Regions from separate parts of the Gordonia polyisoprenivorans genome, predicted to be linked through region 2. Evidence: predicted binding sites of a transcription regulator. Region 2 holds the regulator's gene; each other region holds the start of a gene.
The links. Region 2 encodes LexA, which represses DNA repair genes until DNA is damaged. Its sites were predicted from a motif close to CGAACANNTGTTCG; they were not measured.
Positions count from the first base shown of each region.

Region 1: J6U32_RS24155 (HNH endonuclease signature motif containing protein) is a predicted target of LexA. The motif match lies at 1,465-1,478, and genes of this name have one in related genera.
Region 3: J6U32_RS24085 (alpha-ketoglutarate-dependent dioxygenase AlkB) is a predicted target of LexA. The motif match lies at 2,720-2,733, and genes of this name have one in related genera.

Region 1 is NZ_CP072203.1:5,386,846-5,391,124, forward strand. Features, by position in the region: gene J6U32_RS24145 (pyridoxamine 5'-phosphate oxidase family protein) at 1-394, shown strand, start outside; gene J6U32_RS24150 (hypothetical protein) at 583-1,389, shown strand; gene J6U32_RS24155 (HNH endonuclease signature motif containing protein) at 1,503-3,161, shown strand; gene J6U32_RS24160 (cytochrome c oxidase assembly protein) at 3,350-4,279, opposite strand, start outside.
Region 2 is NZ_CP072203.1:3,267,828-3,272,106, reverse strand. Features, by position in the region: gene hrpA (ATP-dependent RNA helicase HrpA) at 1-755, shown strand, start outside; gene nrdR (transcriptional regulator NrdR) at 729-1,235, opposite strand; gene J6U32_RS14780 (LysM peptidoglycan-binding domain-containing protein) at 1,294-1,890, opposite strand; gene lexA (transcriptional repressor LexA) at 2,099-2,839, shown strand; gene ptsP (phosphoenolpyruvate--protein phosphotransferase) at 2,877-4,279, opposite strand, start outside.
Region 3 is NZ_CP072203.1:5,376,149-5,380,427, reverse strand. Features, by position in the region: gene J6U32_RS24095 (adenylate/guanylate cyclase domain-containing protein) at 1-1,053, shown strand, start outside; gene J6U32_RS24090 (oxidoreductase) at 1,173-2,048, shown strand; gene J6U32_RS24085 (alpha-ketoglutarate-dependent dioxygenase AlkB) at 2,061-2,699, opposite strand; gene J6U32_RS24080 (MMPL family transporter) at 2,873-4,279, shown strand, end outside.

The sequences.
Region 1 (4,279 bases), 2.1 Mb from region 2:
CGCGATGATCACCGTCGGCGGTGATGGGCGACCACGAGCGGTGAAGATCGAGGCAGCGATGGTCGACGGCGTGCTGGAGAGCGCGAGTCATGCCGACAAACTGCGCACCCGACGACTCCGGCGTGACCCCCGTTGCAGTCTGTACTTCGCCGACGAGCAGCACGCTTGGCTCTCGCTCGACGTCGGCGTCACGATCATCGACGGTGAGGCGGCGGCTCGCGCGCTCGTGCGCTTTTTCCGCGTTCGCGATGAGCGACCGACCGGCCCACTCGACTACCACAGCGACCGCAGCCACCACCTCGGACTGAGCGGCAGCGAGCTCGAGGAAGTACTCGCTGCCGAGGAGGCCGTACTCTTCCGATTCACTGTCGAGCGGCAGTACGGAAACCTGTGAATCAGAGACGGGCCTGACGCCCGAACGTCTCGCTGATCCCGTCGGGCAGACCGACCGATGACTCATGAATTCCGTAAGCAGAACCCTCGCGCTGAGGACTTGCCGACAATCAATTTCGTCGTGACTGCCGGTGAAACCAGACCTTGGTCGGCAGGAAACCCACAGGCAGGATCACTACTCTGCCGCGTGTGACCCGGCTGCGGTGGGCTATTCCGGCGGCGCTGCTGCCGTTCTTGTTCGTCGCCGCATGCGGTGGGGCGGCACCCACATCCGACCCCCCGCCGGTCACCACCCGATTCGTCACGTTGCCCGACAGCGGAGGCGGACATCCCGTCCCCTTCACCCCGACGACCGACCACACGTATCGGCCGGGCGTCACGATCGTCGACGCGACGGCATCCGGTCCGGCGTCACAATGCACACTCGGCTGGCCGGTCACCTCGTCGACGGGCAGCCGCGGCGACCTGACGGCCGGGCACTGCGTAAGCGGCCTGGGTCAACCCACGTGGCTGTACACCGATTCGTCCGAAACGGGCCGCCTGCCCCTCAGCCCCTACGAACTACACGAGGACGACACCCTGGCCGACGGCACCATGCTCGACGCCGCGGCCGCATTCCTACCGCCGACTGCGACTGCAGCACAATGGGTCACCACCATCGACGGTCACCCGATCGCCGGTGTCATGACACCCCGGGAAGCGGCCACACTGCCTCGGGGAACACCAATCTGCATGGCTGGCGGTCGCGCGGGCCTGACGTGCGGTCCGCTCCTCGACGCCAACACGCGCAGCCTCCACTGGGGTGGATATGCCGTCGTCGGCGACTCGGGATCAGCGGTGTTCGTCGTGAACCCCGACCAGAGCGTGTGCGCGGTGGGCATCCTGCACGACGGCCCCGCTGACCGCGACAACACGATCGCCTACGTCGAGCCCGCACTCCAGAAATGGAATCTGACGATTCCGGTGACCGCGCCACACCGATCCGCGCCGTGCTGAAAACAGTCCGAAAAAACTTTCGACAACCCCTTGCCAACCCGACAAACCCGGCATACACTCGAACACAACAGCACACAAACACATGTGCGCTTATCGCCGGGGGGTGAGAAATGATGGTCGACACCGCACTGCCCGACGTTTCTGGGTTGTCGACCACCCAGAAACTCGCCCTCGCCCACCGCTTGGTCGATGCGCTGGCCACCGATGATCTGACCGGCCTGTCCAACGATGACCTGGTCGCGGTCGCTCAATCCACCGAACAGTTGATCACCCGCGTCACCGTCCAAGGCGATCGGCAGATCGTCGAATTCTCCGACCGCCATCTCGCCCGCGAATACGGATACGGGTCGACCACCGACGCCATGATCGGCTTGTTGCGTGTGTCGGAACCGTGGCGGCGGTGGAAACAACTCAAAGCGACCGCCACCTTCCACACCGTCACCGGCGAGGTTGCTGCGCCGAAATATCCGGCGCTGGCCGAAGCGATGGCCTCCGGGGCGGCCGGCCCCTCCCACGCCGCAGTCGTCATCGACGTGTTGGACCGCATACCTACGACAGTCCCGTTCGACGAAAAAATGTCGGCCGACGCCACGATGGCCGGGTTCGCCCGCACCCACACCCCGTCTGATCTGCGGATCCTGGGGGCACGGGTGTTGGCGCACCTCGACCCCGACGGCCAACTGACCGACGACACCGATCGGCAACGCCACCGCCAGATCCGCATCGGCCGGCAGAACGCCCAAAAAATGAGTGGGCTATCGGGACAAATGACCCCCACTCTGACCGCACACCTCGAAGCAGTACTCGCCGCGTGGGCGGCGCCCGGAATGAACAACCCCGCCGACCCGGAGTCCCCGACCGGCAGTCGCGAAGACGCCGACCCCGACCAGGTGGCGGCTGCCGCAGCCCGCGATCACCGGGATCAGGTCCAACGCAACCATGATGCGTTGGAAGCAGTCCTACGCGCCGGACTCGATGTCGGACTCGGCCCGCAATCGCATCGCGGCCTACCACCGCATCTGATCATCAAAACGTCTCTGGCTGACTTGATTGCGCAAACCGGGATGGGCGTCACGGCGACCGGCACCCTCCTCCCAATCCGGGATGTCATCGCTTTGGCTGCCCACAGTCAGCCGTGGTTGGCGGTGTTCGACGACCACACCAGTCTGCCGCTGTATTTGGGTCGGGCGAGGTTAGCGAGCCAGGGGCAGCGGATCGCCCTGTTCGCCAAAGACGGCGGTGAGTACTGCTCGTTCCCCGGATGTACCCAACCCGCCGCGCACGTCGAAATTCATCACGCCACCAAAGACCATGCGAAAGGCGGACTCACCAACATCGGTGACCTCGCCCCCGCCTGCGGCAAACACAACCGGATGGTCGGCGACAAACCCGGACAATTCACGACCGGCATCTATCGCGCCGGGCCGTGGGCCGGACGATGCTGGTGGCGCACAAACACCCCCATCGGCGCAGCCGAACCGAACCCGAAACGCACCACCGCGCTACCCGATGTCGGGGCCACCTACGCCGCGGCGTTGGTTCGCGTCCGGGCGGAGTTGCACCCACCCGACCCACCACCAAGTGGTGCCGATACCGATCTCGCCGCAAGCGACGACCGGGACTCGATGCTGCCCACCAACCGAATCCGGCGCAGCCAGGTCCCGATCGGACACGGATATTACGACCTCGTCGAAATCCTCCACCCTGACCCCACGTCAGACTCGCCGGTCGAAACTCGACTCGCCCAACTCCTCGGCGACTGCGGGTTCTAGACCGTCACGTGCTCGGTCCGTGGTCGGAAACCAGCAGCGGTGCAACAGGTCTCGAGGCTCGTCGCTAACGCTCCTCGGCACCTCGACCACCGAGAGAACGGCTTGTCGCTGGCGCTCCTCGACACCTCGACCACCGGGACGAAAGATCCGCCGGTCTGCTCGACCACCGGAAATTGGCGCCCACCGGCTCAGCGGAAGCGCTCGCGTAACTCCGGGTTGTTCTCCCACCACAACCCCGCCGGCTGTTCGGACTCGGTTTCCGCTGCCGTCGATCGGGTCGAGTCGCGTTCGGCCGCATCGAGTTCGGCGTCGGCGATCTCTGCGCGCCGACCCTCGTCGGTACGGAATCGGTCGAACAGCACGAGGAGGAACGGCAGACCGATGACGTCGCCGAGCACCCAGAACACACCGGCGCCGATGGTTTGATCGGTCCGCAGCGACGGCCCCCACGTGCGGTGCAGCGCTTCGTAATACGAGGCGGCGAGGAGTCCGCCCTGCCACATCACGACGCCCAGGATGCCGTCGCCGAGTGTCTCGCCCAGGGTGACGAGCAACGACAGGGATTGCGGATAGCGCCGTGGCACCGGGTCGATCTGCAGCCGCGCGTAGAAGTACCCGAAGCCGCAGAGCACGAGCAACAGTCGGGTCACGGTGTCGACGGCATCGGATCGCAGCAGCGCCGGATACCAGCCGGTGAGATAGATCAGCCACGGCGTCACGATGACGCCGGCCGAGGTCACCGCCGGAGACGCGATCACCCGCGCCGCCCGCGTTCGGAGGCAACGATCGATCACCCGGCGCGCTGCCGGCCACGCCTCGCGCACAACCGTCACCGGCATCCCGAGCGCAAGACAGAACGGCACCACCATCAGCACCAGCACAATCTGCAGCGCTCGCACCCAGAACAGGGTGTCGGAGTACACGCCGACAAACCCGCACGCGCTGATCAGCCACACAGCCACGCCGAGAAGAAACGGAACCGCCCGGCTCCACGGCACCGTCGACCTGCGCACGGCCACCACATAGGCCACCGCGATCAACACCACCACAACAGATGTGGGCACATCGACTCGCCACGACGACACCACCGTGTGCAGCGTCAAGGGAGCGAGGGTATC
Region 2 (4,279 bases):
GCCACGCCGACGGGGTCACGGTGGCCCGGGCGGCGACGACGGCCGAGGCCACCAACGCCCTGGCGGCCGGGGTGATCGTGTTGCTGGAGAACGCGATTCCCTCACTGAGCCCGAAGGCTGCCGCCGGACTCGACCCCGCTGGTCGAATCGCGTTGAGCCAGAGTCCCTATCGGGAGTCGGCGCGGTTGTTCGGCGATTGCACACGCCGAGCGATCCGTGATCTCGTGGACGCCGACGAGCTGCGTACCGTACGTTCCCCCCAGGCGTTCGCCGCGCTCGCTCAGCGGTTGCGACCAGCGGTGACCGATGCCGCTCCGGAGTATCTGCGCCTCGCGGTCGACGTGCTGCGGGAATTGGTGGCATTGCGCGGGGTGATCGACACCCATTCGGGACAACTCGCCGCCGACGACGTCGCCGAACAGCTCGACCATCTGGTGTTCGACGGCTTCGTCGCCGCCACCCCACGTGAGTATCTGGCGCAGGTGCCCCGCTATCTCCACGCCGCGCGTGAACGGCTGGAGCATCTGCCCGCATCTGCCGCGCGGGATCGCGCCGGGATGCAGGCGCTGGATCGGGTGGTGGAGCGCTGGAATCAGCGGCTCGCGCAAGTGCCCGACGGCAGGCGGGATGCGGTCAACGACCAGGCGCACTGGCTGGTCGAGGAGTTGCGGGTCGGTCTGTTCGCGCAGCGACTGGGCACGCGGTACCCGGTCTCGGAAAAGCGGGCGCTACGGACTCTGGACGGACTCGGCTGAGACTGCGCCGGACGCAGGAGTGGTCCGGTCGTGGGTCAGATTGCCCTGCAGGTCGTCGATCTCGCGCTGGAAATCCTCGAGGGAATCGAAGGAGCGGTATACCGACGCGAATCGCAGGTAGGCGACCTCATCGAGGTCGCGTAAAGGTTTGAGGATTGCCAATCCGACTTCGTTGCTGGGGATCTCGGCCACCCCGGAGGCCCGGACGGTCTCCTCGACCTGCTGGGCGAGTTGCGCGAGATCGTCCTCGTCGACCTGGCGGCCCTGACACGCGCGCCGGACCCCACGCATCACTTTCTCCCGGCTGAACGGCTCGGTGACGCCGTTGCGTTTGACGACGGCGAGGACGGCGGTCTCCACCGTCGAGAACCGGCGACCGCATGCGCTGCAGGAGCGGCGACGGCGGATCGCCTGCCCCTCGTCGGCAACTCGGGAGTCGATGACCTTGGTGTCATCATTCCTGCAGAACGGGCAGCGCATACACCGACAATACCGCCCCACAGCGGCGGAATTACCGTGTGATCGTCCGGCCGTGACGTCACCGGTAGGCAGGCACGAGCAGCGCCTGCCCGACCTGCAGCCCGCTGCCCGTCATCTCGTTCATCTTCGTGATCTCCTCGATGACGGCCTGCCGCGGGAGATCGGGGGCCACCCGCGCCGCGACGGAGTTCAACGACTCCCCCGCTCGCACGTGCACGACCTCGGTCGCCGTGGGCGTCGGGGTGGTCGACTGCTGGTAATCGCTGCCGGCCACGGCCACCAGCCAGACCAGCAGCGCCAGGGCGACGCCGGTAAGCACAGCCACCATCGCACCGCTCCGACGGGCGGTGCGATGCGCGGTGACACGCGGGCCGACCGGCGAGGAACAGCGGGTACCCGCAACCAGCGGAGCGCGGCGTACACCGGGCCGGGCCGGGCCCGCGTACGCCGGTCGCCTGCGTGCCGGCTCGCGCTCGAGCGTGCGCCGTTCCGGGAGACTGCGCTCCGACGACCGGTGTTTGAGCACGCGGTGTTCGACGGTCGCGCGGGCCGAAATCGATGTCCCGCGGCGGGCGGCGGTGTGGTGGGCCGTCCGCCGGGACCGAACCTGCAGGTCGTCGGCGCCCGGCGTGGTGGGCAGAAGTACGGTCGGCATGGTGTCTCCCTGTCTCGATCATGCATTCGAAGAACGGATGTTCGAGTTCTACCACGGGGCTCCGACAATTTCTCGCGACACGTCGAACACATGTTTGAGGTTGCCTGTCGCCTCGGCTACCCTGGCCGGTGTTCAGCTCTCCACAGGGCCCGTCAACCAGGGCGTACTCCGACAGGACGTGCGCACCGACCGAAAGGATGCGAACCCCATGAGTGAGAAGAAGGGCCGTTCGTCCGACCCCGAGGCGACCACCGTCACCGACTCGGACGACTCCGACGAGACCGTCGCGACCGGCCCGATCGATCCGGCGGCCGTCGAGGCCGCGCTCACCCCGCGCCAGAAGGGCGTGCTCGACGTGATCCGCAAGTCCGTGCGCGAGCGGGGATACCCGCCGAGCATCCGCGAGATCGGCGACGCCGTCGGCCTGGCGTCGACCTCATCGGTCGCACACCAGCTACGGACCCTCGAGCGCAAGGGTCTGCTCAAACGCGACCACAACCGGCCCCGTGCGGTGAACGTCCAGGACGGCGATCCCACACCCACCGACGACAATCCGAATGCGTCGAATCTCCCCACGCCGACGTTCGTGCCGGTCCTGGGGCGCATCGCGGCCGGCGGACCGATCCTGGCCGAGGAGGCCGTCGAGGACGTCTTCCCGCTGCCGCGTGAACTCGTGGGCGACGGGTCGCTGTTCCTGTTGCGCGTCGTCGGCGAGTCGATGATCGACGCGGCCATCTGCGACGGCGACTGGGTGGTCGTACGGCAGCAGAACGTCGCCGACAACGGCGACATCGTTGCAGCGATGATCGATGGCGAGGCGACGGTCAAGACCTTCAAGCGCAAGGACGGTCATGTGTGGCTGATGCCGCACAACGACCTGTTCGAGCCCATCCCCGGCGACGACGCCGCGATCCTGGGCAAGGTCGTCACGGTGATGCGCCGCATCTGAGCGGAGCCACCCGCGCCGGACCGTTCGGTCGGATCGCTCAGCCGCGCAACGCTTCGGCTGCCGCGGTACGCGCATCGGCCGGTGATGCGGTGGCCAGTGCGGCACGGGCGGCGGAGCGGCACGCCTCGAGGTCGACCTCGGCGAGCTTCGCCCCCACCGCGGGCGCCGCGGCCGGGGCACTCGACAGCGAGGTGACGCCGAGTCCGACGAGAACACACGCGAGCAGCGGGTCGGCGGCGGCCTCGCCGCACACCCCCACCGGGGTCTCGCTGCGGGTGCCGGCCTCGGCGACACCGGCGATCAGCGAGAGCACGGCAGGCTGCCACGGGTCGGTGAGCCCGGCGAGTTCGGCCGACATCCGGTCGGCGGCCATCGTGTACTGCGTCAGGTCGTTGGTGCCGATCGAGACGAAGTCGACCTCGGCGAGGATGGACGGTGCGAGGATCGCCGCCGACGGGATCTCGATCATCACCCCCGCCACGAGCCCGCGGCCGCGGACCTCGGCGGCGAATTCGGCGGCTTCGGCGGCCGAGGCGATCATCGGCGCCATCACCCAGGGCGTGGTCCCGGTCTCCTGCGCGGCGCGGGCGATCGCGTCGAGTTGTCCGGCACGGATCTCGGGATGTGTCGCGGCGATCCGGTTGCCCCGTACCCCCAGTGCGGGATTCGCCTCGGTGCCGTGATCGACGAATTTCAGTGGCTTGTCCGAGCCGGCATCCAGGGTCCGAACGACGACCTTCTTGCCGTCGAAAGCCTCGATGACCTCGCGATAGAGCGCTGCCTGCTCCTGCACCGACGGCTCGTCGGCCCGATCGAGGAAGGCGAGTTCGGTGCGGAACAGACCCACCCCCTCGACGGGGTACGCCGTGGCCGCGCGCGCCGAGACGCCGTCGGCGACGTTGGCCAGGATGGCCACCTCCACGCCATCGGCGGTGCGTCCGGGCCCGCTCCATCCCGCGATCGCCTCCGCCTCCCGCCGGCTCTGCTCCACCTCGTCCTTGGCGCGCTCCGGATCAGGTTGGACGACAACGGTTCCCGCCGTCCCATCGACGAGCACAGGTGTGCCCGCGGATACCTCGTCGAGACCGGCGACCGCCACCACGCACGGAATCCCGAGTTGGCGGGCGATGATCGCGGTGTGACTGGTCGGGCCGCCGAGCCGGGTGGCCAGCGCGGTGATCAGTTTCGGGTCGAGGCCGGCGGTGTCGGCGGGCGCGAGGTCGTCGGCGAGGAGCACCGACGGTTCGTCGGGCACGGGGACCCCCGGTTCGGGTTCGCCGAGCACCTCGGCCACCACCCGATCGCGGACGTCGTTGAGGTCGGTGATGCGCTCGGCCATGATCCCGCCGAGTTTGGCGAACATCGCGGCGAACTGTTCGGTGGCCGCGGCGGCCGCGGCCGGGGCCGGGGTGCCGTCGGCAATCAGCTTGGCAACCGTCC
Region 3 (4,279 bases), 2.1 Mb from region 2:
GGCCGGATGTTCGCGGTGTGGGCGGTCAGTTCGGCTGTGCCGATGGTCGGTCTGATCATCCTCAACGTCGGGCGCAGACTGCACATGCTTCCGCCGGTGGCCGCCGACATCGACTGGGCGAGTGTGGTTCTCGCGCTCGTCGGACTCGCTGCCGGTGCCCGTATCATCGTCCTCGTCGGCCAGTCCCTGATCGATCCGCTCACCGAACTGCGCGACGCGGTGGAGAAGGTGCATGCCGGCGACCTCGACGCCCACGTCGACGTGTACGACTCCTCCGAACTCGGGGTGCTGCAGCAGGGATTCAACGAGATGGTCACCGGCCTCGACGAGCGCGAACGCATGCGGGAGCTGTTCGCCCGCCACGTCGGTGACACCGTCGCCGAACTCGCAATCGAGCGGGGGATGGGTCTGCACGGCACCAATGCCGAGGTCGGGGTGCTGCTCGTCGACATCGTCGGCTCCACCACCATCGCGCAGGAACGCCGCCCGCAGGACACCGCGGCGCTGCTCAACGAATTCTTCGAGATCGTGGCGCAGGTCGTCGACGACCACCGGGGATTCGTGAACAAATTCGAGGGCGATGCCGCGCTCGCGGTGTTCGGGGCGCCGGTGGCGATCGACGATCCCGCCGGTGCGGCCTTGGCCGCGGCCCGGGACCTCGCGCGCGGCCTGAGCGAGGCTCTCGACGTCCACTGGGGGATCGGGGTCTCGTTCGGCACCGCCTTCGCCGGGAACATCGGCGCCGAACGACGATACGAATACACGGTGATCGGCGACCCGGTCAACGAATGTGCACGCCTGTCGGAGATGGCCAAGACCGCTCGGGTGCCGGTGCTCGGGAGCGGGGCGGCCATCGCCGGCGCCGCCGACGACGAGTCGGAGCACTGGACGATGCTGGGCAAGCGGGTCGTGCGCGGTCGCACCGAGGCCACCGAGATCTACGGCCCGACCGATCTCGTTCCCGACAGCACCCCCACGGTGGGTGACGTGATCTCCGGACTGCTGCGCCCGGTGAAATGGCTGGGGTCGGCCGGACTGATGCGCCTGCGGTAGCGGCAAACGCGCGCGGTGACACACCGCTCGTCTCCGCCTCTCGGTCCGCTCGTCTCCGCCTCGGGGCGATGTCGTGGCAGGGTGAGAGGGAGCACACCGCAGCGACAAAGGGGCATTCCATGAGTGGTTGGTCGACGCACGACATCCCGGATCAAACGGGCCGGACCTTCATCGTGACCGGGGCCAACTCCGGACTCGGTGCCGAGACCACCGAGGCGCTGGTCGGTGCCGGCGCGGAGGTCATCATGGCCTGCCGCAACACCGCCAAGGCCGACGACGTAGCCCGAGGCCTCGGCGACCGGGCGCGGGTGGCCGCACTCGACCTCGCCGACCTCGCATCGGTCCGGGCGTTCGCCAACGGGATCACCAGCGTCGACGTCCTCATCAACAACGCCGGCGTGATGGCGCTGCCGCTGCGGCGCACCGCCGACGGCTTCGAGATGCAGATGGGCACCAACCATTTGGGCCACTTCGCACTCACCGGACTGCTGCTGCCCAAGATCGGTGACCGCGTGGTGACGTTGTCGTCGGGGTTGCACCAACTCGGCCGTATCGATCTCGCCGACCTCGGGTGGCACAACCGCCGCTACCGCCGGTGGCGGGCCTACGGCGACTCCAAGATGGCCAACCTGATGTTCGGGATGGATCTCGCCGACCGTTTCGACGCCGCGGACGGCGACGGCCGGCTCTCGCTGATCGCCCACCCCGGCTACGCGGCCACCGAACTGCAGGGCCACACCGAGTCGCTCATGGACACGGCGATGAAGATCGGCAACCTGTTCGCGCAGTCGGCCGCCGTCGGCGCGCTGCCCACGCTGTACGCCGCGACCGCGTCGGACGTCGTCAACGGCACGTTCTACGGGCCGAGCCACTTCTTCGGCATGCGTGGGGCGCCCGGGGTGTCGGCCTTCAGTGGCCGCGCCAACGACCGAGCGATCCGTGACGGACTGTGGGCGGAGTCGGAGAAGCTCACCGGCGTCGCCTACCCGATCTAGGGCCGGCGAGCCTCACCACACGCCCGGCGGACGGAATTGCACGCTGATGCGGGCGCCGACGCCGGGACATTTCGGCACGGCGTGCTCCCAGGTGCGCTGACAACTGCCACCCATCACGAGCAGATCGCCCGAGCCCAGGACGAATCGCAGCGACGGTCCACCACCCCTGGGGCGCAACGCCAGTGGCCGCGGCGCCCCGAGTGACAGGATCGCCACCATGGTGTCGTGGGTGGCGCCGCGACCGAACCGGTCGCCGTGCCAGGCCACGGAATCGGAACCGTCGCGATACAGGCACAGGCCCGCCGTCGCGAAACCCTCGGGCAATTCCTCGCGATAGTGCGCGCTCAACTCCGAACGTGCCTGCGCCAGAAGGGGATCGGGCAGGCGATGACGTGCCTGGTAGGTGGCGACCAGGCGCGGGACGTCGACGACGCGGTCATACATGCGCCGTCGTTCGGCGCGCCAGGCCGCGCCATCGTGCAGGGCGTCGAAGAGGGTGGGGGAATCGGTGATCCAACCCGGACGCAGGTCGACCCAGGCGCCGTCGGACAGTTCGCGGCGGGTCACCGAGGTTCCCAGCGCGCCGAGGCTCGGCGCGGTTCCGGCGGTCCCCGTGAGGTCGAAGAGCGAACCCTGCATGCCGACGTTCATGAGCCCACCCTAGCGCGTATCGAACGCATGTTCTGGTGTCCTGGAACACGCCATAAGCTGGTGGCGCGTCGCGAAAAAGCGGAGTACACAGTATCAAGTGTTAGTCACTCACACTTTTGGGTGACGCGCCGCTGTATCGACGACCCGTCCGCATCGACGTCCAGGGGATTGCCATGGCCTCACTGCTCTTCCGGCTCGGCCGGTTCTCGTTCCGGCACAAATGGTGGGTGATCGCGACCTGGCTGCTCGCCCTCGTCGTCGTGGCCGGCCTGGTCGGCGCGCTCAAACCCAAGTTCGCGCAGGATTTCGATCTGCCCGGCACCGACTCGGGTACCGCGACCAGCCAGTTGCAGCAGTACTTCCCGAAGGTCATGGAGCAGCAGTCCCGGGGTTCGGCGACGGTGGTGGTGTACGCCGACAACGGACTCGAGGCGCACGCCGACCAGCTCAACGCGCTGGCCGCCGACCTGCAGAAGCTGCCCGACGTCGCCGACGCCAAGACCGTCGTCAGCCCGCTCGTCGCCGCCAAGGCGCAACCGGCGGTGGCCGCGAAGGTCCTCGGCGACAACGGCCACGTCGGTCTGATCAGCGTCGGGGTCACCACGAACGTCCAGGACCTGTCCGTCGATCAGAAACAGCAACTCCTCGACGTTCTCGCCAAACATCGCGGCGACGGACTGCAGGTCGAGGCCACGGGGTCGCTCGTCCAGGTCATGGAACAGGGCGGCAAGGCCGAGTTGATCGGTTTCGCAGTGGCGTTCGTGGTGATGATCGTCGCGTTCGGTGCGTTGATCGCGGCCTTCATCCCGCTGGTCACCGGCATCGTCGGCGTCGCGCTGACGATGATGCTGGTGACGCTGAGCGCCAAGTTCATGACGGTGAACCAGACCGCGACGGGCATCGTCACGATGCTCGGTATCGCGGTGTCGATCGACTACGCACTGTTCATCGTGTCGCGCTATCGCAGCGAGGTGAAACGCGGCGGTAGTCGCGCCGACGCCGCCGGTCGCGCGGTCGGCACCGCCGGAACCGCGGTGGTCTTCGCGGGCCTGACGGTGGTCATCGCGGTGGTGGCGCTGACCGTCGTGGGCATCCCGCTCATCACCCAGATGGGCGCGGGCGCAGCAGTGGCCGTGGTCATCGCGGTGATCGCGGCGCTCACCCTGATCCCGGCATTGCTCGGGGCGGTCGGCCGGTTCGTCTTCACCCCGCGTATCCCCGGCATCCGCCACGCCGAGGAGTCCGAGACCGCCGACTCCAACGGCGTTCGCTTCGGTCGGACGGTGGTCAAACGGCCGCTGCCGTTCATCATCGTCGGCCTGGCGATCCTCGTCCTGGCCGCGATCCCGGTCGGCAAGTTGCAACTCGGCATGGACCTGTCGAACTCCGACGAGGCACGCGCATCGGCGTTGCTGCAGAAGGGATTCGGCGAGGGCGTCAACGGCCAGTTGTTGGTGATCGTGCACGACGCCGACGGCAACGTCGCACCGGCCGCCGAGCAGGCCGTCGCACACATCAAGACCTTGTCCGACGTCGCCAACCCGGCGACGCTGATCTGGACCGGCAACGGCACCGGAGCG